DNA from 4 places in the Bradyrhizobium sp. P3_C3 genome. Region 3 is predicted to be linked to each of the others. Evidence: predicted binding sites of a transcription regulator. Region 3 holds the regulator's gene; each other region holds the start of a gene.
What was found. Region 3 encodes PhoB, which activates phosphate uptake and scavenging genes when phosphate is short. Its sites were predicted from a motif close to TGTCATNNANCTGTCAT; they were not measured.
Positions count from the first base shown of each region.

Region 1 (7,223 bases), on a different contig from region 3:
TCATCTGGGTCAGCGCCTGGAGGAAGGCGGCGCGGTTCGGCAGATCGGTCAGGCCGTCGTGATAGGCCATGTGCGCCATGCGCGACTCTGTCTGCCGGCGGTCGGTGACGTCTTCGTGGGTCTTGATCAGATATTGCGGCTCGCCGGCATCGCTGAGCACGGTCGCCCGCCGGGTCAGGAACAGCCGCAGGCCGTCCTTGGTGGAGATCGGGTGCTCCTCGGTAATCATCCCGCGCTTCTTGATCGCGGCCTCGTCGCGCGCGATGATCAGCTTGGCTTCCTTGGGATTGAAGATGTCGGAGGCCGTCAGGCCCGTGGCCTCCTCGCGCCGGCGGTTGAGGATCGTCTCCGCGCTGCGATTGGCGAGCAGGTAGCGGCCGTCCTTGACCTGCTCCACGATCAGCGCCACCGGAATGTTGTCGACCACAAGCTCCAGGAACTTCTTCGTGCTCTCCAGCTCCTGCGACAGCGAGCGGCGGTCGGTGATATCCTCGAACACGAGCATCAGGAATTCGGGCTTGTTGCTCTCGTCGCGGACCACGATCCGGATCGAGGCAACCATGCGCCGTTCACCGGCGCGATCGACCTCGAATTCATTGCGGAACTGGCCGTCCTGCGAATTCAGTGCCGCCTTGTCGGCCGCCTCGATGCTGGCCGCCGAGATGGGCGCGAACAGCTCACGCGCATTCTTGCCGACGGCGTGGTCGCGCGAGAACCCCCAGAACCGTTCATAGGCGCTGTTGGCGAAGATGTAACGCCCGTCCTCGATGTTCTTCGCGGCGACGCAGGCCGGCACGTGGTCCAGCACGGTTTCCAGGAATTGCTTGGTGGAGGCGAGCTGCCGTGACAGCTTGCGCTGATCGCTGACGTCCAGATGCGTCGCGACCGAGCCGCCGTTCGGCAACACGAAATATTTCACCAGGATGGCGCGGCCATCAGGCAGTTCGGTGATCAGGCCGTTGGGGCTCGCCGCCTTCTCGTAGAACTCATCGTCGGAGACACCGCCGAGGACGTCGCGCTTGCGCCTGAGTTCGAGGATGTCGTAGCCGGTCATCCCGGTCCACAGATCCGAGCGCGCCAGGCCGTAGATCTCGAGATAGCGGTCGTTGCAGAACATGATGCGTCGTTGCGCATCCGTCATCACCACGCCCTGGTTGAGATTGTTCATGGCGGAGGAGACGAAGGCGTTGCGCCGCAGCTGCAAGCGCTTGGTGCGGCGCAGCGAGGAATGGATCCAGAGCGCGATGGCGGCCAGGAACGCACAGACGACGATGCCGCCGATCAGCGCTTCCCAGACCAAATTGGGATCGAGCTTGCCTGGTGGCGCGAAGCTGTCCGAGAGCGCAAAGGCGCGCGCAGGCGCGACCGCGCTGCCCAGGCACACGACGGCCTGCACAGCAATCGGAAGCGTGCTGCCCACGTGCCAGTTCTTCTCAGCCATCAGCCACCCGCGCTTTCAACGTCGGATTGTCTGGCTTCACGGGTTTGGATCGGGTAAACGCCTGTACGCGCAACAGAAAAATGTGACGCCAAATACGGCAATTGCCCTGACATGATAAATGCTTCCTTAATGGAAAACGGCCCGGTGCCGTGGTTCTCAGGCCTGATGCCACCGATGCTTTCAATGGACACACTGCACAACCATGGATAGGGTCGACTGCGTCGTCATCGGAGCGGGCGTGGTCGGGCTCGCGGTGGCTCGAAAGCTTGCCCAGGCCGGGCGCGAGGTGATCGTGCTCGAGGAAGCCGAGGCCATCGGCACCATCACCTCCTCGCGCAACAGCGAGGTGATCCATGCCGGGATCTATTACCGCGCCGGCAGCTGGATGGCGCGCATGTGCGTCAGCGGCAAGCATGAGCTGTACCGCTACTGCGGCGAGCGCGGCATCCCGCACAAGAACTGCGGCAAGCTGATCGTCGCGACCAGCGCCAAGGAGACCGAGAAGCTGCAATCGATCAAGGCGCATGCCGAGGCCAATGGCGTGCTCGACATGCAGCTGCTCACCGGCGAGGCCGCGCGCGCGCTGGAGCCGGCGCTCGCCTGCGATGCCGCGCTGCTCTCGCCATCGACCGGCATCATCGACAGCCACGCCTACATGCTCTCGCTGCGCGGCGAGGCCGAGGCAGCCGGCGCGGCCTTCGCGTTTCACACCCCGCTGATCCGCGCCAAGGCAGCCGGCGATGCGATCGAGATCGAGGCCGGCGGCGAAGCGCCGATGACGCTGCAATGCGGCCTGCTCGTCAACGCCGCCGGGCTCTCGGCGACAACGGTCGCACGCCACATCGACGGCATGCCGATCGACCGGATTCCACCCGCCTATCTCGCCAAGGGAAACTATTTCAGCTGCAACGCCAGGGCACCGTTCTCGCACCTGATCTATCCGGTGCCCGAGCCAGGCGGGCTCGGCGTGCATCTGACACTGGACATGGCCGGGCAGGCACGCTTCGGCCCCGACGTGGAGTGGATCGAGACGATCAATTACGAGGTCGATCCGTCACGCGCCGAACGCTTCTATCCGGCGATCCGGAGATACTGGCCGACGCTGCCCGACGGCGCGCTGATGCCGAGCTATTCAGGCATTCGCCCGAAGATCGTGCCGCCGGCGGTGGCCACGCAGGATTTTCTGATGCAGGGCCCGCGCGATCACGGCGTCGAAGGCCTGATCAACCTGTTCGGCATCGAATCGCCGGGACTGACGTCGTCGCTCGCGATCGCGGATCACGTCGCTGAGCTCGCAGGCATCTAGGGGATTTTCCATCGGAGCGGAAAGGCTCCAAGCGCCGCGCAAATAACTTTGCACGCTGCGCACCTTCATGCAGGGATGAGCGCAACAGCTCTCACCCCTGCATGAAAGGGTAAGTTCAACTCTACACTGTTACAGGGGTTACTAGTGGAGCGTGTCGCCGGTGTGCTTCAAACGCTCGATCTGGTCCTTGACCATCAACTTCCGTCGCTTCAACTCAACAATTTGCAGGTCGTCTGTTGAAAGGTGCACGAGAGCTTCGTGCAATTCGTTTTCGAGCGTTTTGTGCTTCCGTTCCAATTCAACCAGATGTGCCTGAATTGTCATTCGAAACCTCCTCGGTAGGGGGAAACCTTGGATTCGATCCGGACAAACAAGTGTACATCACCGATTCGTTCTGTCGATATGTATCCGTCGTCGCAGCGTCATTTTTGAAAATTCATATGTAACGAATCGTGAGTAAGGAACCACGCTGGAAAAATCCATGATATCAACGTGCTTGCGCAACGCCGCAACGAATCGTCGAAATATCTTGCGAGAGTTCGGTGAGCGGCGGCCCGAGATCGCTTGCGATCACGGCGCGCAAGGACGATAATTTCCACAGGGCATCCACAGCCTTGAATCTCACGCCCATCGGGTTTTCGGCCACCGCGAACATGACCAATGAAGACGAGCGTGAGCTCGAAGCCGAGCTCACCCGGTTGCAGCAAGAACACCGAGATCTCGACGCCGCGATCGATGCGATGCATCAATCGCCTGCCCCCGACCTGTTGCGGTTACAACGGTTGAAGAAGCGCAAGCTGTTGTTGCGCGACCGTATCGCGTTCATCGAAGACCAGATCACGCCGGACATCATCGCCTGAACCGCGAGGCCCTTTTCGTGGCAGCACGCCGCATCCGAATCCGCTTGACTCGAAAAGAACAAAATAGGAACATTTGGACATCCCAACGCCCCAGGAAACGCCCAGGAAACCCCCGAGGACAACGCAGATGTCGGCAACCGCCCTTCTCGACAACAGCCATTATGAACAGGCCTGCGACCAGGCGATCGCGATGTGCGACGGCAATCTGCGTAGCACCATCAAGGCGCTGATCATGGCCAACGAATATCTGGAAGCAGAGCTGGAAGAATTACAGGCGGCGATTTCAGCCGGCTGCATTCCCGAGACCGCACGCAGCAAGGTGCGGAGCAACAGCAGCGCCGCCTGAGTTCAACATCGGAGCAACGCCATGTCGGATGTGACCTACTACGTTGCAATGCCCTTCCTGATCGATGCCGACGGATCGCCTGTCGCGGGCGCCGCGGAGGAATGCCAGAGCTCGGCGGCCGCGTTGCGGCGCGCCGAGATCCTGGCGCACGGTGCCGGCCATATCGGCGCGGTTGCGTTCAGCCGCAGRGGCGATCCCATGACCGGCGAATTCGGCGACGCCACGCTGCTGCGTAAATTCGGCAACGTGCCGGAAGATCTGGCCACGCTGTAAGGGTTGTTGCTTGAGCATGATCTCCGCGCAACGCGGTCCGCATTTGTCGCGAAGATCGTGCCCTAGTTGCTGACCAGCCTGATCAGCGGCTCGTGCCGCCGGTGCGCCTTGCGCACATACATGGCGGCATCAGCCTCCTCCAGCGCGCGGCCTGCATCGGACTGCGCCCCCAGCAGCGCGACACCTGCGGAGGCGCCCGCGGTCACGCGCTGACCGCGAAAGGCAAACGACAATTCGTCGATCGCCTGCTCGAAGGCCGCTGCCTTCGCCTTGGCGTCGGTCTCGCTGAGATTCCAGAGCAGCAGCGCGAACTCGTCGCCGCCAAGCCGGCCGACCACGTCCGAGGCGCGGACCTGCCGCGTCAGGGTGGCCGCAATCGCCTTGAGCACCTCGTCTCCGGCGGCATGGCCGAAGGAATCATTGATCGGCTTCAGGCGATCGACGTCGAGCACGATCAGCGCGCCGCTGGCGCGGTAGCGCTTCATGTAGGCGATGGCGCGCGCGAGCTCGCGCTCGAAGCCGCGCCGGTTCGGAATCTCGAGCAGGAAATCGGTGTCGGCCGCAGCTTCCAGTTCCGCGACCCGCCGCTCCGCCTCCTTGAGCTTGCTCCGCAAGCCGCGGATGGTCGCCCTGGTGTCGTCGGCGGCCGACGCTCCGCGCCGCGCCGGCTTGGCCGAGCGCTTCGCCAGCCGCCTGGGGGCGGCTTTGGAGCGGCTGGCGCTGGTCTTTCGGCCCTTTTTGGCCTTCGCAGCGCTCGCCCTTTTTGGTTTCTTCATGGGCATCCTGCTCAATGAAGGCTTGCGGGGATTCACCAAGACAGGATAGTGCATTCCCTTCTCCTTGCCACCGCCTTGCGAGCCACCGGCCGGAACCGTTAATCTGGCCTATCTTTCTGTTTTCCGAGCACAATTGACGTCATGACCGCGCCGATCGCCATCATCATGGGAAGCCAGTCGGACTGGGAGACGATGCGGCATGCCGCCGACACGCTCGCAGCGCTCGGCGTTGCCGCCGATACCCGCATCGTTTCGGCACACCGCACCCCCGACCGGCTGTTTGCATTCGCCAAGGGCGCCAAGGCGGCGGGCTACAAGGTCATCATCGCCGGCGCGGGCGGCGCTGCGCATCTGCCCGGCATGGCGGCGGCGCTGACGGAACTGCCCGTGTTCGGCGTTCCCGTCGAGTCCAGGACGCTCAAGGGCATCGATTCGCTCTATTCGATCGTGCAGATGCCGGCGGGCATCCCGGTCGGCACCCTCGCCATCGGCAAGGCCGGCGCGATCAACGCGGCGCTGCTTGCGGCTTCAGTGCTCGCATTGTCCGACCCGGCCCTGGCCGACCGTCTCGCCGCCTGGCGCAAGGCACAGACCGAGGCGGTTGCGGAGCGCCCGGAGGACAAGGCGTGACTGACGCAAAGCAGGTGAAGCTGAAGCCCGGCGACACCATCGGAATCCTCGGCGGCGGACAATTGGGGCGGATGCTCGCCATGGCTGCGGCGCGGCTCGGCCTGCGCTGCCAGGTATTCTCGCCCGATCCGGACTCGCCCGCCTTCGACGTCGTGCTGAACGCGACCTGCGCCGAATATGCCGACGTCGAAGCGCTCGAGTTGTTCGCCAACGACGTCGACGTCATCACCTACGAATTCGAGAACGTGCCGTCTGCCGCCGCGATGGTGCTGGACGCGCGCCGCCCGGTGCTGCCCAACCGCAAGATCCTCGAGACCACCCAGGACCGGCTCGCCGAGAAGGATTTCGTGACGCGGCTCGGCATCGGCACCGCAGCCTATGCCGACGTCACCTCGGTCTCCTCGCTGCGCGAGGCGATCGTCCGGATCGGCCTCCCTGCGGTGCTGAAAACCCGCCGCTTCGGCTACGACGGCAAGGGCCAGGCCATCATCCGCGAGGGCGACGACATCGCCAAGGTGTGGACCAGCCTCGCCACCAAATCGGCGATCCTCGAAGCCTTCATCCCGTACGAGCGCGAAATCTCCGTGATTGCGGCGCGCTCGGCGACCGGCCAGGTCGAGTGCTTCGACGTCACCGAGAACGAGCACCGCGACCACATTCTGAAGATATCCCGCGCCCCCGCACAGATTCCGGATGCGCTCGCGGAAGAAGCGCGCAGCATCGCCGGCAAGATCGCCGGGGCGCTCGATTATGTCGGCGTGCTCGCGGTCGAGATGTTCGTGCTCGCCAACGGCACCGGGCCGAAGGTGCTGGTCAACGAGATCGCTCCGCGCGTGCACAATTCCGGACACTGGACGCTCGACGGCGCCTCAGTCTCGCAGTTCGAGCAGCACATCCGCGCCATTGCCGGCTGGCCGCTCGGCAAGGCCGTGCGCCACGGCGAAATCGTCACCATGACCAATCTGATCGGCGACGAGATCAACGATTACGAGAAGTGGCTGAGCGTGCCGGGCGTGACCGTGCACATCTACGGCAAGGGCGCGCCGCGCCCCGGCCGCAAGATGGGCCACGTCACCGAAGTCAGGCCGACGAAGGGCAAGTAGCGGGACCGCGGCGCATGCCGCGATCCCGCCTTTCGATCAGGCCGTCTTCACGCCCGCGACGACGCCAGAGGGCTCCTCGCTGAGCCAGCGATAGAGCACCCCGCCCAGCGCGCCGCCGATCAGCGGAGCGACCCAGAACAGCCAGAGCTGCGACAGCGCCCAGCCGCCGACGAACAGTGCGGGCCCGGTGCTGCGCGCCGGGTTCACCGACGTGTTGGTGACGGGGATGCTGACGAGATGGATCATCACCAGCGCGAGCCCGATCGCGAGCGGAGCGAAGCCCGCGGGCGCGCGGCCATGGGTGGCGCCCATGATGACGAACAGGAACATCATGGTCATCACCACCTCGGTGACGAAGCAGGCGATCAGGCTGTACTGGCCGGGCGAATGCGCGTCGTAGCCGTTCGACGCAAAACCCTTGCTGACGTCGAATCCGGGAGCACCGCTGGCGATTATGTAAAGCAGCTGGGCGGCGACGATCGCGCCGC
Region 1 is NZ_JBFUGY010000018.1:49,723-56,945, forward strand. Features, by position in the region: gene AC1DW2_RS21345 (sensor domain-containing protein) at 1-1,441, opposite strand, end outside; gene AC1DW2_RS21350 (NAD(P)/FAD-dependent oxidoreductase) at 1,644-2,747, shown strand; gene AC1DW2_RS21355 (YdcH family protein) at 2,889-3,071, opposite strand; gene AC1DW2_RS21360 (YdcH family protein) at 3,401-3,607, shown strand; gene AC1DW2_RS21365 (hypothetical protein) at 3,735-3,953, shown strand; gene AC1DW2_RS21370 (hypothetical protein) at 3,975-4,226, shown strand; gene AC1DW2_RS21375 (GGDEF domain-containing protein) at 4,289-5,002, opposite strand; gene purE (5-(carboxyamino)imidazole ribonucleotide mutase) at 5,144-5,632, shown strand; gene AC1DW2_RS21385 (5-(carboxyamino)imidazole ribonucleotide synthase) at 5,629-6,735, shown strand; gene aqpZ (aquaporin Z) at 6,772-7,223, opposite strand, start outside.
Region 1: the regulator PhoB is predicted to act here: its motif matches at 3,157-3,173, upstream of AC1DW2_RS21355 (YdcH family protein).

Region 2 (7,223 bases), on a different contig from region 3:
CCGACTGCAACGGCGATCAGATCATTGGTGACCCCACCCACCGGAATCGGCGGGCCGCCGCCATCGGTGCGATGCTTCAGCGAGATGCGGTCGTACACCGCCCAGCCCAGGAACGAGCCAAACAGGATGATGGAGCCGAGATCGCCATTGGCGAGCAGATGCGCGGCCGCCCACAATTTGATGCCCGCCAGCATCGGATGCTTCAGCGTCGCATAGATGCGCCCGCGCAAGTAGGACGCCACCACCAGGATAACCGCGGGCAGCATCAGCGCGACTGTAATGTGCTTGAATGCGACCGGCGGCTCCCAAACCGGGATCATTCCGGCAGCGCGATAGTGGGCGAAGCCCCAGATGATCAGCGCCAGTCCCGCAAGCGAGACGGCCGCATAGAGGATCTTGTAGGTCCCCTCGCCCAGTCTCGCGATCGCTTGCGCGCGCGCCTCTCGTTTCGTTGTGAAAACATGGGCCGCAAAAAACAGCATCAGCCCCAGGATCATGACCAGCAGACCCACGACATCCTCCCCTCAACCAGCGCCCCCGCCTATGGCGTATCATCGATTGGGCGCGGGTCGCAACTCTCACGCCTCATGGTGAGGCGTGCAGGCTCGGGTCTGCAACAGCGCGGTCATCCGGATGAGGCGATGGAGCTATTTTCCAAGCTCGCGATTATCGACATAGCGGATCGCGATCGGGCGTCCGGCCAGAGCGCCGCCGAGGCCGCTGGTGAATTTGAGCGGCAGGCAGGCTTTCAGCGATGAATTGATCGCGTTGAGATAGGTCGTTCGGGTATCGGCCGGGACGCCCGCGGTCGCATAGGTCAGCTGCGGCGGACCGATCATGCCGCCTGCCTTGTTGAAGCTGAAGCGCACCGCCATCTGCATGCCCGCGCGCGCATTGTCCGATGGCGGCGACCAGCAGGTGCGCAGCTCGGCGAAGAGATCTCCGATCGTATCGAGATCGTGATCCGGCTTCCGGTATTTGGCGCGATCAGCCTCCGTCGGCACGGTTTCGATCGTAAGCTGGAGGTTCTGACCGTAGGGATAATCGATCTCGGGAATGCAGGGGCCGGGCTCGAGCGGGCTGCAATAGTACGGCGTGCAGGGCCGGCCGGCGAGCACGCTGCACGGCTCATGCGAAAACGGGATCGGATTGATCTGGCGGCGCTGCGCATCGGCGGCAACCGTCGATATCGCCAACAGGAGGAAAACGAGGATGCCGCGCCACATGATGCGAGCTCACAATGTCACACGCACAAACGTGGCATTGCCAACGAACGCGTCAAGCCTGCGGCTGTTCACATGCTCGCGCTTAGCTCCGGTGTCGTCGCCCGGCTCGACCGGGCGACCAAGTACTCCGAGACGGCGGTGATGGAATCGAGAGGCTGCGGCGTACTGGATTCCCCGCCTACGCGGGGAATGACAGCGGAGTGTGGCCACGCAGCAGAGCGCAGAGAGCGCCCTACCCCTTCTTCTTGACGTCCTTGACGTTCGTGAACTCGATGCCCTCGGCGCGCTCCCTGGCGTAGCCGAGATAGAACTCGTTTCTCGCCAGATACACGGGATCGCCGTCGACATCGTCGGCGATGCTCGAGGTGTTGGCCGCGATGAAAGTGTCGAGCTTCTTGCGATCTTCGGATGAGACCCAGCGCGCGAGCTGGAACTCGCTGACCTCGAACTCGACGGGCAGCGAATATTCCGCCTCGAGGCGTGCCTTCAGCACGTCAAGCTGGAGCGCGCCGACCACGCCGACCAGCGCCGGTGCGCCGTCGCGCGGGCGGAACACTTGCACAACGCCCTCTTCGGACATCTGCTGAAGCGCTTCCTTCAGCTTCTTCGCCTTCATCGCGTCGGTGAGACGCACGCGGCGGACGATTTCCGGCGCGAAGCTCGGTACGCCGACGAAGGTGAAATCCTCGCCCTCGGTCAGGGTGTCGCCGATGCGCAGCGTGCCGTGATTGGGAATGCCGACGACGTCGCCGGCGAAGGCTTCGTCCGCGACCGACCGGTCCTGCGCGAAGAAGAATTGCGGGCTCGACAGCGGCATGCTCTTGCCGGTGCGCACCAGCTTGGCCTTCATGCCGCGGCTGAGCTTGCCGGAGCACAGGCGCGCGAAGGCGATGCGGTCGCGGTGGTTCGGATCCATGTTCGCCTGGATCTTAAACACGAAGGCACTCATGCGCGGGTCGGTCGCCTCGACCTTGCGCTGGTCGCTCTCCTGCGCGCGCGGCTCGGGCGCGAACTTGCCGAGACCTTCCAGCAAGTCGCCGACGCCGAAATTGCGTAGCGCGCTGCCGAAATAGACCGGCGTCAGATGGCCCTCGCGAAAGGCGGCGAGCTCGAACGGTTTCGAAGCCTCGGTGACGAGTTCGAGCTCGTCCTTCACCGCGGAGACGTCAAGATTGGCGTTGAGCTTGGCCAGTTCCGCAATCTCGATCTGCTGGGCCGCGCCAGTCTTGGCGCCGCCGCCTTCGAGCAGGCGCACGCCGCCATTGGCGACGTCATAGGTGCCGAGGAAATCGCGGCCGCGGCCGACCGGCCAGGTCATCGGCGTGGTGTCGAGCGCCAGCGTCTTCTCGATCTCGTCGAGCAGCTCGAAGACGTCGCGGCTTTCGCGGTCCATCTTGTTGATGAAGGTGATGATCGGAATGTCGCGCAGGCGGCAGACCTCGAACAGCTTTCGGGTGCGCGCCTCGATGCCCTTGGCGGCGTCGATCACCATGACAGCGGAGTCGACGGCCGTCAGCGTACGGTAGGTGTCCTCCGAAAAGTCCTCGTGGCCCGGCGTGTCCAGCAGGTTGAACACGAGACCCTCGAACTCGAACGTCATGACCGAGGTCACGACCGAGATGCCGCGCTCGCGCTCGATCTTCATCCAGTCCGAACGGGTGTTGCGCCGCTCGCCCTTGGCCTTGACCTGGCCGGCGAGATTGATGGCGCCGCCGAACAGCAGCAGTTTCTCGGTCAGCGTGGTTTTGCCCGCGTCCGGGTGGGAGATGATCGCGAAGGTGCGCCGCCGCGCCACCTCGGTGGCAAGCGGGGAACGGGCCGGCGAGTCGGCTGATATGGCGATGTCGGACATGGCGGGAGCGTTTGGCAGGGAAAATGGGCCTGATCAAGCCTCATGTGGTGATTGCGGAGCCCTACGGCCAGCCCCATATCCGCTCCCGGGGAGGACGGCCTCCCCCCTCATCAGCATATCCGCCGCGGGGACGACCCTGCCTTGAATGGAGGGTCGTCATGGCCTGGAGTATCCTGTTCGTCGCCGGTCTTCTCGAGATTACCTGGGCGATCGGCCTGAAATACACCGAGGGTTTTACCAAGCTTGTTCCGTCCGTCATCACGCTCGCGGCGATGGCCGGCAGCGTCATCCTGCTCGGAATAGCGCTCAAATCGCTGCCCGTCGGAACCGCCTATGCGGTCTGGACCGGCATCGGCGCGGTCGGTACCGCCGCGCTTGGCATTATTCTGTTCGGCGAGCCGGCCACCGCGTTCCGCCTCGCCAGCATTGGGCTGATCGTCGCCGGCATCGCCGGGCTGAAATTCGTCACCTGACGAAAATCTGGACCGCCCACCAGGTCAGCGCCGCGACAATGGCCGAGGCCGGGATCGTGATCACCCAGGCATAGACGATCGAGCTCGCGACGTTCCAACGCACCGCCGAAACGCGGCGGGCCGCGCCGACGCCGACGATCGCGCCGGTAATGGTGTGGGTGGTCGAGACGGGAACGCCGAGGAAGGTCGCCATGAACAGGGTCGCGGCGCCGCCGGTCTCGGCGCAAAAGCCCTGCATCGGCGTCAGCTTGGTGATGCGCAGGCCCATGGTGCGGACGATGCGCCAGCCGCCCATCAGGGTGCCCAGCGCCATCGCGGCCTGGCAGGACAGCACCACCCAGAACGGCACCGAGAATTCACCGCCGAGATGCCCCTGCGAATAGAGCAGCACGGCGATGATGCCCATGGTCTTCTGGGCGTCATTGCCGCCATGGCCGAGCGAATAGAGCGAGGCGGAGGCGAATTGCAGGATGCGGAAGGCGCGATCGACCGCGAACGGCGTCGAGCGCACCGAGAGCCAGGACACGATCGCGACCAGCATCATCGCGAGCAAGAAACCGACCAGCGGCGACAGCACGATCGCCAGCACCGCCTTGGACAGTCCGCTCCACACCGCCGCCGAGATCCCCGCCTTGGCCATGCCGCCGCCGACGAGGCCGCCGATCAGCGCATGCGACGACGAGGACRGGATGCCCAGCGCCCAGGTCACCAGGTTCCAGACGATCGCACCGACAAGCGCCGCGAAGATCACCTGGGCGTCGACCACCGCGGGATCGATGATGCCGGTGCCGATGGTCTGGGCAACATGCAGCCCGAACACCATGAAGGCGATGAAATTGAAGAACGCGGCCCAGAGTACCGCGAATTGCGGCCGCAGCACGCGGGTCGACACGATGGTCGCGATCGAATTGGCGGCGTCGTGCAGGCCGTTCAGGAAGTCGAACAGCAGCGCGACGGCGATCAAGCCGACGAGGACAGGAAGTCCGAGCGCAGCATCCACGGCGCGACCCCTGCCCTAAACTTGCTCGATGACGATGCTGTTGATCTCGTTCGCGACGTCGTCGAAACGATCGGCGACTTTTTCGAGGTGGTCGTAGATCTCGACGCCGACGATGAAATCCATCGCGCTGCCATCACGGTGCTTGAGGAACAGCTCCTTCAGCCCGATGTCATGGAGATCGTCGACCCGGCCCTCCAGCTTACCCAGCTCTTCCGTGATCGCGGTCAGCATCGCGACGTTCGGGCCGATCGACTGCATCAGCGGCAACGCGCGCCCCACGAGATTGGCGCATTCGATCAGGAGCCCGCCAATCTCCCGCATCGGCGGCTCGAAGGTGCGGACCTCGAACAGCATCACGGCCTTGGCCGTCTGCTGCATCTGGTCGATGGCGTCGTCCATCGAGGTGATCAGATTTTTGATGTCGCCACGGTCGAAGGGGGTGATGAAGGTGCGGCGCACCGCCGTCAGCACCTCACGGGTGATGTTGTCGGCGTCGTTTTCGAACTGGTTGACGCGCTGACAGTAGACCGGCGTCTCCTCTCCCCCGTTGAGCATGCCCTGGAGCGCGATCGAGCCCTGGATCACCGTCTGTGCATGGCGGTCGAACAGGTCGAAGAACCGTTCTTCCTTGGGCAGGAAAGCGCGAAACCATCGCATCATGGGGATAGGCTACCGGTTGGAAATGGCCCGGCCCGAACGGACCGTCATGAAACTGTCATAGACCATTTCCACCCCGCGCGCGTGTCATCTCACGCCCGCGAAGCAGGATCATCCACCGGATTATCGCGCCAATGAAATTGACGCGATATCAATGGCTTAGAGCGAACGCCGGAAGTAATGAGCGATTTCGCCGATGACGCCGCGGCGGAAGGTGAGCACGCAGACCACGAAGATCGAGCCCTGGATCACTGTCACCCATTGGCCAAAACCCGCCAGATATTGCTGCATGGCGATGATCGCGAAGGCACCAACCACGGGGCCGAAGATGGTGCCGAGACCGCCAACCAGCGTCATCAGCACGACCTCGCCCGACATCGTCCAGTGCACGTCGGTGAGCGAGGCATTCTGCGCCACGAACACCTTCAGTGATCCGGCAAAGCCGGCCAGCGTGCCGGACAGGACGAAAGCCAGGAATTTATATTGGTCGGTCCGGTAGCCGAGCGAGATCGCGCGCGGCTCGTTCTCGCGGATCGACTTCAGCACTTCACCGAACGGCGAGTTGATGATGCGGTAGATCAGCAGGAAGCCGGCGAGGAAGCCAGCCAGCACGACGTAATAAAGCACCGTCGGCTTGGAGAGATCGAGCAAACCGAACATCCGCCCCTGCGGAATGCCCTGAATGCCGTCCTCACCATGGGTGAACGGCGCCTGGAGGTAGATGAAGTACAGGAGCTGCGACAGCGCCAGCGTGATCATCGAGAAATAGATGCCCTGGCGGCGGATCGAGATATAGCCGGTGATGAGCGACAGCCCGAACGCCGCGACGATTCCAACGAGGATGCCGAGCTCCGGCGGCAACGCCCACACTTTCAGCGCGTGCGCGCTGCAATAGCCGGCGGTGCCCATGAACATTGCGTGGCCGAACGACAACAGGCCGCCATAGCCGATCAGCAGGTTGAAGGCGCAGGCAAGCAGCGCAAAGCACAGCGCCTGCATCACGAAGAACGGATAGACGCCCGTGAAGGGCACCGACGCCAGCAGCAGCGCCATCACCACGAACACGACCATCTCGTCACGCATCGCGCGCGGGGTTACCGGCAGCGTGTCGTCCGTCAAGGCTGTCATATCAGGCCGCCCTTCCCGTCAGTCCCGTTGGCTTCACCAAGAGCACCAGCACCATCAGCACGAACACGACGGTGTTGGAGGCCTCTGGGTAGAAATACTTGGTCAGGCCCTCGATCACACCGAGCGCAAAGCCGGTGATGATGGAGCCCATGATCGATCCCATGCCGCCGATCACGACCACCGCGAACACGACGATGATGAGGTCGGCGCCCATCAACGGCCGCACCTGGTTGATCGGGGCCGAGAGCACACCGGCGAGCGCGGCAAGGCCGACGCCAAGACCGTAGGTCAGCGTAATCATGCGCGGCACGTTGATGCCGAAAGCGCGCACCAGCATCGGATTTTCAGTGGCAGCGCGCAGGTTAGCACCGAGCCGCGTCTTCTCGATCAGGAACCAGGTGGCGATACACACCACCAGCGAGAAGATGACGACCCAGCCGCGATAGATCGGCAGGAACATGAAGCCGAGATTCATGCCGCCCTTGAGCTGGTCCGGAATGGCGTAAGGCAGACCGGAGGAGCCGAAATAGTTCTGGAACACGCCCTGCACGATCAGCGCGATGCCGAAGGTCAGGAGCAGGCCGTAGAGGTGGTCGAGCCCCGTCAGCCATTGCAGCATGGTCCGTTCCAGGATCATGCCGAAGATACCGACGATAACAGGCGCGATCAGCAGCGCCCACCAATAGTTGATGCCCCCGAGGCTCAGCAGGAAATAGGCAACGAACGCGCCCATCATGTAGAGCGCGCCATGGGCGAAATTGATGATGTTGAGCATGCCGAAGATCACGGCAAGCCCGAGACTGAGCAGCGCGTAGAACGAGCCGTTGATCAATCCCACCAGTAGCTGAGCGTAAAGAGCCTGCATCGATCCCGCACCCGGTCCCTTC
Region 2 is NZ_JBFUGY010000007.1:69,611-76,833, reverse strand. Features, by position in the region: gene AC1DW2_RS10425 (NnrU family protein) at 1-512, opposite strand, end outside; gene AC1DW2_RS10420 (hypothetical protein) at 648-1,226, opposite strand; gene AC1DW2_RS10415 (peptide chain release factor 3) at 1,459-3,078, opposite strand; gene sugE (quaternary ammonium compound efflux SMR transporter SugE) at 3,237-3,551, shown strand; gene AC1DW2_RS10405 (inorganic phosphate transporter) at 3,544-4,551, opposite strand; gene AC1DW2_RS10400 (DUF47 domain-containing protein) at 4,567-5,211, opposite strand; gene AC1DW2_RS10395 (branched-chain amino acid ABC transporter permease) at 5,368-6,336, opposite strand; gene AC1DW2_RS10390 (branched-chain amino acid ABC transporter permease) at 6,338-7,201, opposite strand.
Region 2: the regulator PhoB is predicted to act here: its motif matches at 5,254-5,270, upstream of AC1DW2_RS10400 (DUF47 domain-containing protein).

Region 3 (7,223 bases):
CGATCGGCGCGCCGGTGGCCTTGATGAAGTCGCGCATCACCTTTTTGGGCGCAAGCTCCGGCGGCGTCGCGACATTGAGCTTGAACTTGAAACGCTCGGCGGCATGCGCCCAGGACGCCAGCACGTTGTTGTCGTCGCCGGTCCAGGCCACCGTCCTGCCCTCGATCGGGCCGCGATGCTCTTCGTAGGTCATGAGGTCGGCCATCACCTGGCAAGGGTGCGAGCGCCGTGTCAGGCCGTTGATGACGGGCACCGTCGCATATTCCGCCAGCTCCAGCAGGGCCTCGTGATTGAGGATGCGGATCATGATGGCGTCGACATAGCGCGACAGCACGCGCGCCGTGTCGGCGATGGTCTCGCCGCGGCCGAGCTGCATCTCGGCGCCGGTCAGCATGATCGGCTCGCCACCGAGCTGGCGCATGGCGACGTCGAACGAGACGCGGGTGCGGGTGGACGGACGCTCGAAGATCATCGCCAGCGTCTTGCCTTCCAGCGGCTTCACCGGCTGGTGCGCTTTCTGCTTCGCCTTCATGGCGGAGGAGGCCGCGAGCATGCTCTTGAGCTCCGACAACGGGAGCTCGTTGATATCCAGAAAGTGCTTCGGGGACTTGCTCATCAGCTTGCCGCCCGCTTGGTCTGACTGGACGAGATCGCGGCGCAGGCGCGCTCGAGCCGCCCGACGCTGTCCTCGATCTCGGCTTCGGTGACGATCAAGGGCGGCAGGAAGCGCACGACATTGTCGCCGGCGCCGACCGTGAGCAATTTTTCGTTGCGCAATGCCGCGCCGAGATCGCCTGACGGCACCACGGCCTTGATGCCGATCAGAAGGCCTTCGCCGCGCACTTCGCTGACGATGTCAGGATAACGATCGATCACGGAGGCGAGCTTCTGCTTGAGCAGCAGCGACATCTTCTGCACGTGATCGAAGAAGCCGGGCTTGAGCATGACGTCGAGCACGGCGTTGGCAGCCGAGATCGCGAGCGGATTGCCGCCGAAGGTCGAGCCGTGCGAGCCGGGCCCCATGCCGGCAGCCGCGTCCGCGGTCGCCAGCACCGCGCCGATCGGGAAGCCGCCACCGAGCGCTTTGGCCAGCGACATCACGTCAGGCGTGACGCCGGTGCGGCGATGCGCGAAGAGATCGCCGGTGCGGCCCATGCCGGTCTGCACCTCGTCGAACGCGAGCAGCAGTCCCTTCTCGTCGCAGAGCTGGCGCAACGCCCTCAGGAAGGCGGGCGTTGCCGAACGCACGCCGCCCTCGCCCTGGATCGGCTCGATCAGGATGCCGGCGGTCTGCGGACCGATCGCCTTCTTGACGGCTTCGATATCGCCATGCGGGACCTGGTCGAAGCCGTCCATCGGCGGTCCGAACCCTTCGAGATATTTTGCCGAACCGGTCGCGGCGAGCGTTGCCAGCGTGCGGCCGTGGAAGGCGCCTTCGAAGGTGATGATGCGGTAACGTTCCGGATGACCCTTGGAGAAGTGATGATGGCGGACCAGCTTGATCACACCTTCCAGCGCTTCGGCGCCGGAATTGCAGAAGAACACGAAGTCCGCGAAGCTTTCGTTGCACAGACGCGCGGCGAGCTTCTCGCCGTCCGGGCTCTGGAACAGGTTCGACATGTGCCAGAGTTTGGTGGCCTGCTCTTGCAACGCCTTGACCAACGCAGGATGAGCATGGCCGAGCGCATTCACCGCCACACCCGAGGTGAAATCGAGATAGCGATCGCCATTGGTCGCAATCAGCCAGCAGCCTTCACCGCGCTCGAAACCGAGGTCGGACCTGGCGAAAACGGGGAGCAAATGCGGCGCTGCGCTGTTAGTCATGACGATCACTTGAATGTTGCGGACGGTGTGAGCGTGCATTGCGCAACGCACCATTGACCGGCCCGGAAAACGAAACGTGCCGCCTTTTAAGGGCGGCACGCCTGACTATCTTATGCCTGGTGAAACCGGTGTCAATGCCGCCCGGAAAGCCTCGCGAAACGCAGAATCCGTAGTCTTGCGGTGGCGATTTTGCGTATTTCCGCCACGGAACATGTGGAAGCGAGTCGGCGGACTCTTGCGCGTGAGTCACGCCATATTGTAGCGTTTGGCTTGTCAGATACGACATCTCGTGCAGCAGTTCTGATCCTCTAAGTCCTCATGTACCGGCGTAAGCGTTCGGGCGCATCTGGTGCGCCCGGCGAGCCTTAAGGGATTCTGGCGGCACGGGTTTTTCGAAGCTTAGGCATTCGCCGTGCGGCCGCCAGGATGGCAGGCGCCGACGAAGGAAAGGGTGCAATGACCGTTTTGACCTGGTCGGATGATCGCGTCGAGCAGCTGAAAAAGCTCTGGGAGGCCGGACTTTCGGCCAGCCAGATCGCCGCTGAACTCGGCAATGTGACCCGCAATGCCGTGATTGGCAAAGTGCACCGGCTCGGCCTGTCGGGCCGCGCCAAGAGCCCTTCGTCGGCAGCGCCGCGGCCGCGCAAGGCGCGCCCCGCCCAGCACATGATGCGGGTGACACGCCCGATCGCGCGCGGCAACACCGCGCTGGCGCAGGCCTTCGAAGTCGAGGTCGAGGCCGAACCGGTCACCTACGACAACGTCGTGCCGATGAGCCAGCGGCTGTCGCTGCTGGAGCTGAACGAGGCCACCTGCCACTGGCCGGTCGGCGATCCCTCGAGCCCGGATTTCTTCTTCTGCGGCGGCAAGGCGCTCTCCGGCCTGCCCTACTGCGCCCAGCACTCGCGCGTGGCGTATCAGCCCGCGGCCGATCGCCGGCGCGCACCGGCGAAGCCGGGTCCGCGCTGAAGTCGTTCTGAGCTCAGAAAGGAGCCGTCACACGATGGCGGCTCAACAAATCCGATGTCGTTCCGGACAAGCGCGCCTCAAGCGCGCGCAGATCCGGGACCCTTAACCACCGCAAGATGTGGCTACGGGGACTCGGAGTTACCTTTTGGCACAATAATCACTCGCGGTGGGTGTCCCGGACCCGCGCTTACGCTTGTCCGGGACGACACCGAGAGTGTGGCCGCAGCTCACCGAGCTTACGCCTGCTCCGCCTTCGCAAAGCGATCATCCAGTGCGTAGCCCGCGCCGCGGACGGTGCGGATCGGGTCCTGCTCGCGGCCGAGATTGAGCAGCTTGCGCAGGCGGCCGATATGGACGTCGACGGTGCGCTCGTCGATGTAGATGTCACGGCCCCAGACGCTGTCGAGCAGCTGCTCGCGCGAGAACACGCGGCCGGGATGCTCCAGGAAGAACTCCAGCAGGCGATATTCGGTCGGGCCGAGATCGATCGGCCGACCCGAACGCGCCACGCGACGCTTGTCGCGGTCGAGCTCGATGTCGCCATAGGCGAGCACGGTGGCGAGCCGCTCGGGGCTGGCGCGCCTGAGCAGGCCCTTCACGCGTGCCAGCAGCTCCGGCACCGAGAACGGCTTGACGATGTAGTCGTCGGCGCCGGTCGCAAGGCCCCGCACCCGCTCGCTCTCCTCGCCGCGCGCGGTGAGCATGATGATCGGGAGCTGCTTGGTCTCGGGCCGGGTGCGCAGCCGCCGGCACAGCTCGATGCCGGAGAGGCCCGGCAGCATCCAGTCGAGCACGATCAAATCGGGGATGTGCTCCTTGAGGCGGGTGTCGGCATCGTCGCCGCGCATCACCGTCTCGACGTCATAGCCGTCGCCTTCGAGGTTGTAGCGGAGAAGCTCGGTGAGAGCTTCCTCGTCCTCAACCACCATAATGCGTGCGCCCATGGTGTTCGTCGCTCCTTAAGTGTTCGGGACCGTCGTGGCGAAGGTCGTCATGTCGCCCTTCGGCCGCTTGTCGGTGATCGCCTGGCCCTCGATCATGTAGAACACGGTCTCGGCGATGTTGGTGGCGTGGTCACCGATGCGCTCGATGTTCTTGGCGCAGAACATCAGATGGATGCAGAACGAGATGTTGCGCGGATCCTCCATCATGTAGGTGAGGAGCTCGCGGAACAGCGAGGTGCAGATGGCGTCGACTTCCTCGTCGCCCTTCCACACCGCCATCGCCGCCGGCAGATCGTGCGCGGCATAGGCATCCAGCACCGACTTGACCTGTTGCTGCACGAGGTCGGTCATGTGCTCCAGACCGCGGAACAGCTTGAGCGGATGGAAATCCGTCTCCAGCGCCGCGACGCGCTTGCCCATGTTCTTGGCGAGGTCGCCGATCCGCTCGAGATCGGTCGCGACGCGCATGGCGCCGACGATCTCGCGCAGATCCACCGCCATCGGCTGGCGGCGCGCGATGGTGAGAACGGCGCGCTCCTCGATCTTCTTCTGAAGCGCGTCGAGCTCGGCGTCGATGGTGACGACGCGCTGGCCGAGCGCGACGTCGCGGCGGATCAGCGCGTCGACGGAATCGACGATCATGCGCTCGGCGATGCCGCCCATCTCAGCGACCAGGCGCGTGAGCTCCTGGAGGTCGGTGTCGAAGGCCTTTGCGGTATGTTCAGAACCCATGTTCCGTCTCCTCAGCCGAACCGGCCGGTGATGTAATCCTGCGTGCGCCGGTCGGTCGGCGACGTGAAGATCTTGCTGGTGTCGTCGAACTCGATCAGCTCGCCGAGATACATGAAGGCGGTCTTGTCGGAGACGCGCGCCGCCTGCTGCATGTTGTGGGTGACGATCGCGATCGTGTAGTTCTCGGATAGCTCCTGGATCAGCTCCTCGACCTTGGCGGTCGAGATCGGGTCGAGCGCCGAACAGGGTTCGTCGAACAAGATCACCTCGGGCCGCACCGCGACCGTGCGGGCGATGCAGAGGCGCTGCTGCTGGCCGCCGGAGAGCGACAGGCCGGAGGCGTTGAGCTTGTCCTTGACCTCGTTCCACAGCGCGCCGCCGCGCAGCGCCTTCTCGACGCGGTCGTCCATCTCGGACTTCGAGATCTTCTCGTAAAGGCGGATGCCGAAGGCGATGTTCTCGTAGATCGTCATCGGGAACGGCGTCGGCTTCTGGAACACCATGCCGACGCGGGCGCGCAACAAATTGAGGTCCAGCTTGGGGTCGAGGACGTTGGTCTGGTCGAGCATGAGCTGACCGGTGACGCGCTGGCCCGGATAGAGGTCGTACATCCGATTGAAGATGCGCAGCAGGGTGGACTTGCCGCAGCCAGACGGGCCGATGAACGCCGTGACGCGGTTGGTGCCGAGCGCCAGATTGATGTTCTTCAGCGCGTGGTGCTCGCCGTAATAGAAATTGAGGTTGCGCACCGTCACCTTGGCCGGAGCTTCGGGCAGCACCGGCGCCTGGGGCAAACCACCGGCCGCGCTCATCGATACGGAAAGATCACTCATTTTGCGGTCCTCTCGGCGCTCAGAATGCGCGCGCCAATATTCAGGGCAAGAACGGTCAGGGTGATGAGCAGCGCGCCGCTCCAGGCGAGCTGCTTCCAGTAGGCGTAGGGGCTCTGCACGAAATTGTTGATGGTGACCGGCAGGTTCGCCATCGTCTTGTTCAGACCCAGGCTGAAGAACTGGTTCGACAGCGCGGTGAAGAGCAGCGGCGCGGTCTCGCCGGCGACGCGGGCGGTGGCCAGCATCACGCCGGTGATGAGGCCCGAGCGCGCCGCGCGATAGGCGATGCGCTTGATCACCAGCGAGCGCGGCAGGCCGAGCGCCGAGGCCGCCTCACGCAGTGCGTTCGGCACCAGCAGCAGCATGTCCTCGGTCGTGCGCAGCACCACCGGGATGACGATCACCGCAAGCGCGAGGCAGCCGGCAATCGCCGAGAAGCCGCGCATCGGCACCACCACCGCACCATAGATGAACAGGCCGATGATGATCGAGGGCGCCGACAGGAGGATGTCGTTGATGAAGCGGATCACCGAGGTCAGGCGGTCGTTGCGGCCGTACTCGGCGAGATAGGTGCCGGCGAACAGACCGAGCGGCGCGCCGATGCCGACGCCGAGCACGGTCATGATGATCGAACCCACGATGGCGTTGCGCAGGCCGCCCTCGGTCGAGCCCGGAGGCGGCGTGTCCGCAACGAAGAGCTCCAGGTTCAGGCCGGCAATGCCGTTGTAGAGCAGCGTTATCAGGATCAGCGCGAGCCATGTGACGCCGAAGGCAGCGGCAGCCAGGCAGAGCACACGGATGACGATGTCCATGCGGCGGCGGCGTGCGTAGATCGGGTTCATGTTACTTCCCCGCCTTCTTTTCAAGACGCATCAGCATCAACCGTGCAGCCGCGAGCACGAAGAATGTCAGCACGAACAGCAGCAGGCCGAGCAGGATCAGGCCGGACTGGTGCAGGCCGTCGCTCTCGGCGAACTCCGATGCGATCGCCGCCGAGATCGTGGTGCCCGGGGCGAAGATCGACGACGAGATGCGGAACGAGTTGCCGATGATGAAGGTCACCGCCATGGTCTCGCCGAGCGCGCGGCCGAGCGCCAGCATGACACCGCCGATGACGCCGACGCGGGTGTAGGGGATCACCACGCTGCGCACGACTTCCCAGGTGGTGCAGCCGACGCCGTAGGCGGCTTCCTTGAGCACCGGCGGCACCGTCTTGAACACGTCGACCGAGATCGAGGTGATGAAGGGCAGCACCATGATGGCGAGGATCAGCGCCGCGTTGAACAGGCTGAGATAGGACGGCGGGCCTGCGAAGATCGCGCCCAGCACGGGGATGCCGTCGAAGATCTTGATCATGAAAGGCTGGAACGTGTTGGCCAGGAACGGGCCGAGCACGAAGAAGCCCCACATGCCGTAGATGATCGAGGGAATGCCGGCGAGCAGCTCGATCGCCATGCCGATCGGGCGGCGCGCCCATTGCGGGCAGAGCTCAGTCAGAAAGATCGCAATGCCGAGACCGACCGGAATGGCGATCGCCATCGCGATGAAGGAGGTGATGAGCGTGCCGTAGATCGGGCCGAGCGCGCCGAGCACGGGCGGATCTGCCGACGGCGCCCAGCGCTGAGTCCACAGGAAGGCGAAGCCGTATTCCTTCATCGCCGGGAACGCGCCGACGATCAGCGAGATGATGATGCCACCGAGGATGAGCAGCACCGAGATCGCGGACAGCCGCGTGATCCAGTAGAAGGTGAGGTCGCCGAGCTTGAAGGCGCCCAAGGCCTTGGCGCGGTCATACGGTCCGGCGTCGTCGATTACATCGCTCTGAACGGCCATCTCTGCCACGCCGATCCCCTGTGCCCGTTTGATATACGCTTGTTGTCGGTCTTGCGCTCCGGATGCGGCGCGAGGCCAATCCGGAGCG
Region 3 is NZ_JBFUGY010000034.1:42,905-50,127, reverse strand. Features, by position in the region: gene argF (ornithine carbamoyltransferase) at 1-616, opposite strand, end outside; gene AC1DW2_RS31425 (aspartate aminotransferase family protein) at 616-1,824, opposite strand; gene AC1DW2_RS31420 (GcrA family cell cycle regulator) at 2,281-2,793, shown strand; gene phoB (phosphate regulon transcriptional regulator PhoB) at 3,030-3,737, opposite strand; gene phoU (phosphate signaling complex protein PhoU) at 3,753-4,469, opposite strand; gene pstB (phosphate ABC transporter ATP-binding protein PstB) at 4,481-5,302, opposite strand; gene pstA (phosphate ABC transporter permease PstA) at 5,299-6,144, opposite strand; gene pstC (phosphate ABC transporter permease subunit PstC) at 6,146-7,135, opposite strand.

Region 4 (7,223 bases), on a different contig from region 3:
CTCGACCATCATGCCGGGCGCTCCGATCCAGTTGTTCGAAGGCGGCGAGGATCAGCCGGCTTGAGAGTGATCTGATTGGAACCCCGGAATTTCGACGGGGAGGCCGACCGTCCGCGGTCGGCAGGGGCGAAGCAGACGGGGCGGGTGCTTGTCATCGGCCCCTACTTGCGTGTGCGCGCGGGCGGTGCCGACGCGCAATCGGAAAGCCATGTTCAGCGTGACGCGGAGGCCCGGCTCGATGAGGCCGCCGGCCTCGCGCGGGCGATCGACCTCGTCATTGCCGATGCCATCATCGCGCCGATCAGCCAGATCCGCCCCGCGACCTATATCGGCAAGGGCAAGGTCGAGGAGATCGCCGCGCTGGCCAAGAGCCTCGATGTCGAGCTCGTCGTGATGGATTGCGCGCTGGCGCCGATCCAGCAGCGCAATCTCGAGAAGGAGTTGCACGCCAAGGTGCTCGACCGCACCGGCCTCATCCTGGAGATCTTCGGCCGCCGCGCCAAGACCAAGGAAGGCTCGCTCCAGGTCGAGCTTGCGCATCTCAACTACCAGCGCTCGCGCCTCGTTCGCTCCTGGACCCATCTGGAACGCCAGCGTGGCGGCTTCGGCTTCATGGGCGGTCCCGGCGAGACGCAGATCGAAGCCGATCGCCGCCTCATCCAGGAGCGCATCTCGAAACTCGAGGGCGAGCTGAAGAAGGTGCAGGCGACGCGGCGGCTGCATCGCGCCGGACGCCAGCGCGTGCCGTATCGCGTCGTCGCGCTGGTCGGCTACACCAATGCCGGCAAGTCGACGCTGTTCAACCGCCTGACCCGCGCCGACGTTCAGGCCGCCGACATGCTGTTCGCAACACTCGATCCGACCCTGCGCGCGCTCACTTTGCCGCATGGCGGCAAGGCGATGCTGTCTGACACCGTCGGCTTCATCTCCAACCTGCCGACCCAGCTCGTCGCGGCCTTCCGCGCCACGCTGGAAGAGGTGCTGGAGGCCGACGTCATCCTGCATGTGCGCGACATCTCGCACGAGGATGCCGAGGCCCAGCAGAGTGACGTCGACGCGGTGCTGCGCCAGCTCGGCATCAACCCCGACGATTCCGGCCGCATCATCGAGGTCTGGAACAAGATCGACCGTTACGAGCCTGACAAGCGCGAAGAGCTCTTGAACATCMCCGCGCGCCGGCCGGAGGATCATCCGGCGATGCTGGTGTCGGCCGTGTCAGGCGAGGGGATCGACGCTCTGCTTGCGGCGATCGAGGAACGGCTCGCCGCAAAACGCACCACGCTCGATCTCTCCATCGACGCCGCCGACGGCGCCGGCATCAGCTGGCTGCATCGAAATGCGGAGGTGCTGGCGAAAGAGCTGCACGACGGCCGCTTCGACATGACCGTACGGGTCGACGAGACCAAGCGGGATATCGTGGTGAACCGGTTCGATGCCGTGCCGCGCGTGGCGTGATCCGAAGGGCGCGGTGCGCCCGACCGGCTTGAGTGCGATATCGACCGTATCCGCGTTTCTGGGTTGAGACGCGTAACGCTAGAATGGAATGGTCAGGCCCGGATTCTTCGCTTGCGCCTTGGTATAGGCGACGCCGTGGATCTTGATCCCGCGCTCGTCCAGCAGCGAAATGATGCCGCCCTGGTTCGACAATTCCATCGGCTTCTGCACGACGATTGCGAGCGTGCCCCCGGCTGCGATCTTCCCTGACAGGACCATCTTGTTCTTCTGCTTGTCGGCCAGCATCCAGCCGGTGAGATCGATGTCGCGATCGGCTGTATTGAGCAGCGTGACGACTTCCCGCTCGGGCGTCTTCAAGGCATTGACGAGTGCTGCGATGATGCGCACGAGTCCGTCCGGCATTTGCCCGGTCGGAGGAGCCGTCGGATCTGGCGGCTGTGTCGGCGCGCCGAGATCGATGGGGTCACCGGTCTTGTCGTCGGTGTGCCAGGCCTGCGTCTGGAATTTGAGGAAGACCGCCGTCCATAGCTTCTGATCCGGGAATTCGAACACCAGCCCGCCGTCTTGCCATGGCCCGTTGTCGCCCGAGAACCTTCCGATCGGATTTCCCTGATTCATATGGATGTCGTGAATGCCGCGACCCGGCCGGAAGCCGAAATAATTGTCCGCTTTGGTCTCCGGCCCCCACGTCTCACCGAATGCGTAGATCATCGCGCTTTCGTTTGAGAGCGCGCGCTGGACGAACTGGTCGAGCTTCTCGTTGAGGTCATTGTCGGGTCCGGGCACCGACAGCGGGAGCGGGATCATCTCCTGGGGCTGCATCAGATTGCCGCGAATGAAGTCCAGCGCGATGCTGGCCGGCTTCGGCGGCTGCGGGTGCAGGCCCTCCGGCAGCGCCGCGAGATGATCGGTGATCGGATGGACAAAATGCGATCGCACCAGGAACTCGACTTCGCTTCCGTCGCCTGACTGCACATTGACGGCGATGCGGAAATCCGCGTTGTCGGCCACGACATGGACTTGATAGTGCGGCGACTGGCCGGTGCCGAAACGCATCGCGATCGGGCGTCCCTTGAGGACCGAATAGTGCTTTAATGGCATCGCACTCACCTGAGGTGGGATTTCGGCTGCGCGGGCTCCGTTGCTCAACTTTAGACTGCTTGTCGTGACGGTTTCATGGCTTGACTGCGATCCGCCATGACCGCCTCGCTGCATTTGGGAAAAGATGCTGACCTATATCTCCTTCGCGACCGCTTCGATCCTTGCGGATACGCCGATGGAGCAGGCCACAACGCTAGCGGCGGGCCTGCGAACGAGTCTCCGATACCGGTTTCGCCTCACTCTTAGCCGCATTCCACAGCGCGTCCATCTCCGCCAGCGACGCCTGCTCGAGCGTCCGGCCCTGCGCCTCGAGCGCGCGCTCGATGAAGGCGAAGCGCCGCTCGAACTTTGCATTCGTCGCGCGTAGCGCGGCTTCCGGATCGGCGTCGACGTGGCGGGCGAGGTTGACGAGTGCGAACATCAGATCGCCGGTCTCTTCCGCCAACCCCTCGCTGTCGTTGCGGTCGAGCGCCGCCTCGATCTCGTCGGCTTCTTCGCGGATTTTCGCCAGCACCGCACGCGGGTCATTCCAGTCGAAGCCGACCGTCGAGGCCTTGCGCTGGAGCTCCATGGCGCGGGTCAGCGCGGGCTGACCGGCCTTGACGCCCGAGAGTAACGACTTGTGTGTCGGCGTTTCCTCCGGCGGCCGGCGCGCCGCACGTTCGGCTTTCTCCTCGGCCTTGATGCGATCCCAGACCTCCTTGACGTGGGAGGAGGCGATATTGCCGTCCTTGTCGGCGAAGACATGAGGATGGCGCCGGATCATTTTGCGGGTGATGGCCTCTACGACGTCGCCGAAGGCAAAGGCATTCTGCTCCGAAGCCATCTGGGCGTGAAACACGACCTGGAGCAGGAGGTCGCCGAGCTCCTCTCTGAGATCGTCGAGATCGCCGCGGCTGATGGCCTCGACCACCTCATAAGCTTCCTCGATCGTGTAGGGCGCGATCGTCGCGAAATTCTGCTCGAGATCCCAGGGGCAGCCGGTCACCGGCGTGCGCAGCGCCGCCATGATCTCGATCAGGCGGGAAATGTCACGGGAAGGGGTCATTGCGGGGCAGTCTCCTGGGTCCAAAACCTTATGCCAAAAGCGGCCCGCCGTTCCCAGCGCGGCGCGGCGGAACAGGCCGATTTCCACCGATTGGCGGCAGATTGGCGAGCAGCGCCCGCAGTGCTAAAGCGCGGGCCATGAGTGACGCATTTTCATCACAAACCGCGCTGGTGCTGTTTTCCGGCGGCCAGGATTCCACCACCTGCCTCGCCTGGGCGCTCAGCCGCTTTGCACGCGTGGAGACACTGGGTTTCGAGTATGGCCAGCGCCATGCCATCGAGCTCGCCTGCCGCGACCGGCTGTTCGACGGCATCAAGGGCCTGCGCGCAGACTGGGCCGCAAAGCTCGGCGAGAGCCACACGCTGTCGATCCCGACGCTGGCCGCCGTGTCCGAAACGGCGCTGACGCGCGACGTGGCCATCGCGATGGGCGCCGACGGCCTGCCGAACACGTTCGTGCCGGGCCGCAATCTGGTGTTCCTGACGTTTGCCGCGGCGCTCGCCTACCGGCGCGGCATCACCCATATCGTCGGCGGCATGTGCGAGACCGATTATTCCGGCTATCCCGATTGCCGCGACGACACCATCCGCGCCATGCAGGCCGCGCTCTCGCTCGGCATGGCCAGGCCATTCGAGCTGCATACGCCGCTGATGTGGATCGACAAGGCGGCGACGTGGAAGCTCGCCCATGACCTCGGCGGCGCAGGACTGGTCGATCTCATCCGCGAGCACTCGCACACCTGCTATCTCGGCGAACGCGGCGCGCAGCATGACTGGGGTTATGGCTGCGGCGAGTGCCCGGCCTGCAGTTTGCGGGCGAAGGGATGGCGAGAGTTTGCGGCGGGGCGCAAATAGCGCTCCAATCTCCGCCGTCATCGCCCGCGAAAGCGGGCGATCCAGTATTCCAGAGAAGGTGCTTGAGCCGAGAAGCCGCGGCGTACTGGGTCGCCCGGTCAAGCCGGGCGACGACGGAGGAGAGAGCTTGCGCTCTCCCAACGTCGTCATTGCGAGGAGCTAAGCGACGAAGCAATCCAGACTGTCACCGCGGAGAGATACTGGATTGCTTCGCTGCGCTCGCAATGACGGGTCAGGCGCGACCTACCGAAAATCCTCCGGCCGCAGCTCGATCGGCTTGCCGTGCGGCGTGCGGTCGGCGGCGTGGTCCCAGGCGTCGCGGTAGCGGTGCAGCGTCTCCGCCGTTGCGACGCCCTTGCTTGCGACCAAACCTTCCAGCGTGGCGAGCCAATGCAGGTAATAGGTCTCGCCCGTATCGGGGTCGCCGGCGGCTTGCGCACGCTTGATCTCGGAGGCCAAGGCTGCGGCCCATTCCGGCCAGGTGAACACGCCGCGCTCGTGCAGCGTCAGCGCCATCGCAAACGCATGCGCTTCCCAGGGCGCGCGGAACACCGGGCCGTCGTCATCGCGCGGGATGCTCGGAATGGCCGCCGTCGCGGCGGCCGCAGCCGGGCTGCTCATCACGCCGGGTCCAGATAGGGTTCGAAGGCGTCGATCGACACCTTCAAGGTCGGATCACCGTCCGCGCCCCAGAGATCGCGGCCCTCGAATACCACCGTGTAAAGCCACTGCGGATTTTCGCCGAGCTCCATCGCCGCCGAATCCGGAAATACGTGGCAGCCGTGGTTCAGCTCGACGACACCGACATGGCCGCGCACATAGCGCGGCAGCCGCGTATGCGTGGTCGGATGAATGTTCTTGGCGCGGACGCGGTCGCCGATGTTGAATTTTGCCGGCGCCGGAGTAGGGCGGGCGAACTTGCCGCGCACCATGACGCGCTCGACATTGGCGAGGTCGAACTTGCCATGCTTGAGCGCCTTTGCGGGCTGCATCGCGTGACCGGCAGCGACTTCCTCCCGGGTGAGGTAGCCCTTCTCGATCAGCATCTCCTCGAGCCCGAGAAACCATTTCTTGTAGTAGGAGCTCGAGAGATAGACGTGCGGCGGCAGCGTCTCGCGATAGAAGCGCGAGGTGTCGATGTTGAAGGCGCCCGCCGCGCCCATCGCGCGCACCATGGCGAGGACACGCGATTCCCACTCCTCGTGAAACATCGGCTCGTTCGGTTCAGCCTCGACCTTGCCGAACCCGTCCATGCCGCCCATGTCGTGGACGCCGTTCACGAGGGCGCTCCAGGCGTTTTGGGAAAGCCGGTGCCGATCATGGAATCGCGCGTGACGAGCTCGGCAAGCTGCTCCTCACTCCAGCCTTCGGTGCCCGCGGGGCGCATCGGCAGCACCAGGAAGCGGGTCTCGGCCGTCGAATCCCAGACACGGATTTCCATGTCCTTGGGCAGCGTGACGTCGAAATCGGCGAGCACGCCGCGCGGGTCCTTCACCGCGCGCGAGCGGTAGGGCGCGGCCTTGTACCAGACCGGCGGCAGGCCCAGCATTTCCCAGGGGTAGCAGGAGCACAGCGTGCACACGACCATGTTGTGTCGCTCTGGCGTATTCTCGACCACGACGAGATGGTCGCCGACGCGGCTGACATGGCCGAGCGTGCCGATGGCCTTCGAGCCATCCTCCAGCAGCGCCTTCTTGAACGCCGGATCGGTCCAGGCCTTGGCGACGACGCGCGCGCCGTTGTGCGGGCCGATCCTGGTCTCATAGGCCTGGATGATGGCGTCGAGCGCGGCCGGCTCGACATAGCCTTTTTCTGTCAGGATCGTCTCGAGCGCGCGCACGCGCAGCTCGGTCTCCGACAGCTCGGAATGGTCGTGATGATGGTCGTGATCGTGGCTCATGGCGCAAAGATAGGCGCAATGGTCCCTGCCTGTCGAGTATGCGCTGGGGCGCAACCGGGTCCCATATTCGTGAGGCCGGATGTAGGCTAGCCTCGCAGCAAAGCGGATAGGGAGACATCGGTGACGGACTTCGTGACGATCGAGAAGGGGCTCGGACCGGAGGGGCGGATTGCGGTGGTGCGGTTCGACCGCGGAGACGGCATCAACGCGCTCTCGCCGGAGGCGCTGCGCCAGCTCACCGCGGCCGCGCGCAGCTTCGAGGATGATGCCGCAACGTCCGTCGTGGTTCTGACGGGCAGCACCAGCGCCTTCAGCGCCGGCTTCGACTTGAAAGATGCCGAAGGGCGCTCGCGCAAGGACATGGATCTCGGCACGCTGCGGCGGCATCTCAAGCTCGGGCCGCGTCTGACCCATGCCTGGCATGAGATGGAGCAGATCACGATCGCCGCCATCGAGGGTTTTTGCGTCGGCGGCGGCGTCGCACTGGCCGTGGCGCTCGACTTCCGCGTGATGGGGCACGACGCGCATCTGCGCGTGCCCGAGATCGGGCTCGGCATGAATATGAGCTGGCAGAGCATCCCGCGCATGCTGCATCTGATCGGGCCGGCCCGCACCAAGCAGGCGGTGATCCTGGCCGACCAGCGCATCAGCGCTGATGAGGCCTATGAATGGGGCCTGGTGGAGGAGGTGGCCGATCCCGGCCATGCGTTCGATGCCGCCATGGAGCTTGCCCGGAAGGTCGCCGCGCAGCCGCCGCTCTCGGTCGCCATGACCAAGCTGACCGTCAACCGGCTGGCACACGCGCTGGACGATCTCGCCAGCCATATGGACGTCGACCAGTTCGCGCTGGCGAGTCTCACCGAAG
Region 4 is NZ_JBFUGY010000012.1:120,994-128,216, forward strand. Features, by position in the region: gene hfq (RNA chaperone Hfq) at 1-64, shown strand, start outside; gene hflX (GTPase HflX) at 76-1,455, shown strand; gene AC1DW2_RS15900 (DUF2278 family protein) at 1,534-2,556, opposite strand; gene mazG (nucleoside triphosphate pyrophosphohydrolase) at 2,750-3,604, opposite strand; gene queC (7-cyano-7-deazaguanine synthase QueC) at 3,742-4,458, shown strand; gene AC1DW2_RS15915 (nitrile hydratase accessory protein) at 4,702-5,079, opposite strand; gene nthB (nitrile hydratase subunit beta) at 5,079-5,738, opposite strand; gene nthA (nitrile hydratase subunit alpha) at 5,735-6,358, opposite strand; gene AC1DW2_RS15930 (enoyl-CoA hydratase/isomerase family protein) at 6,479-7,223, shown strand, end outside.
Region 4: the regulator PhoB is predicted to act here: its motif matches at 2,617-2,633, upstream of AC1DW2_RS15900 (DUF2278 family protein).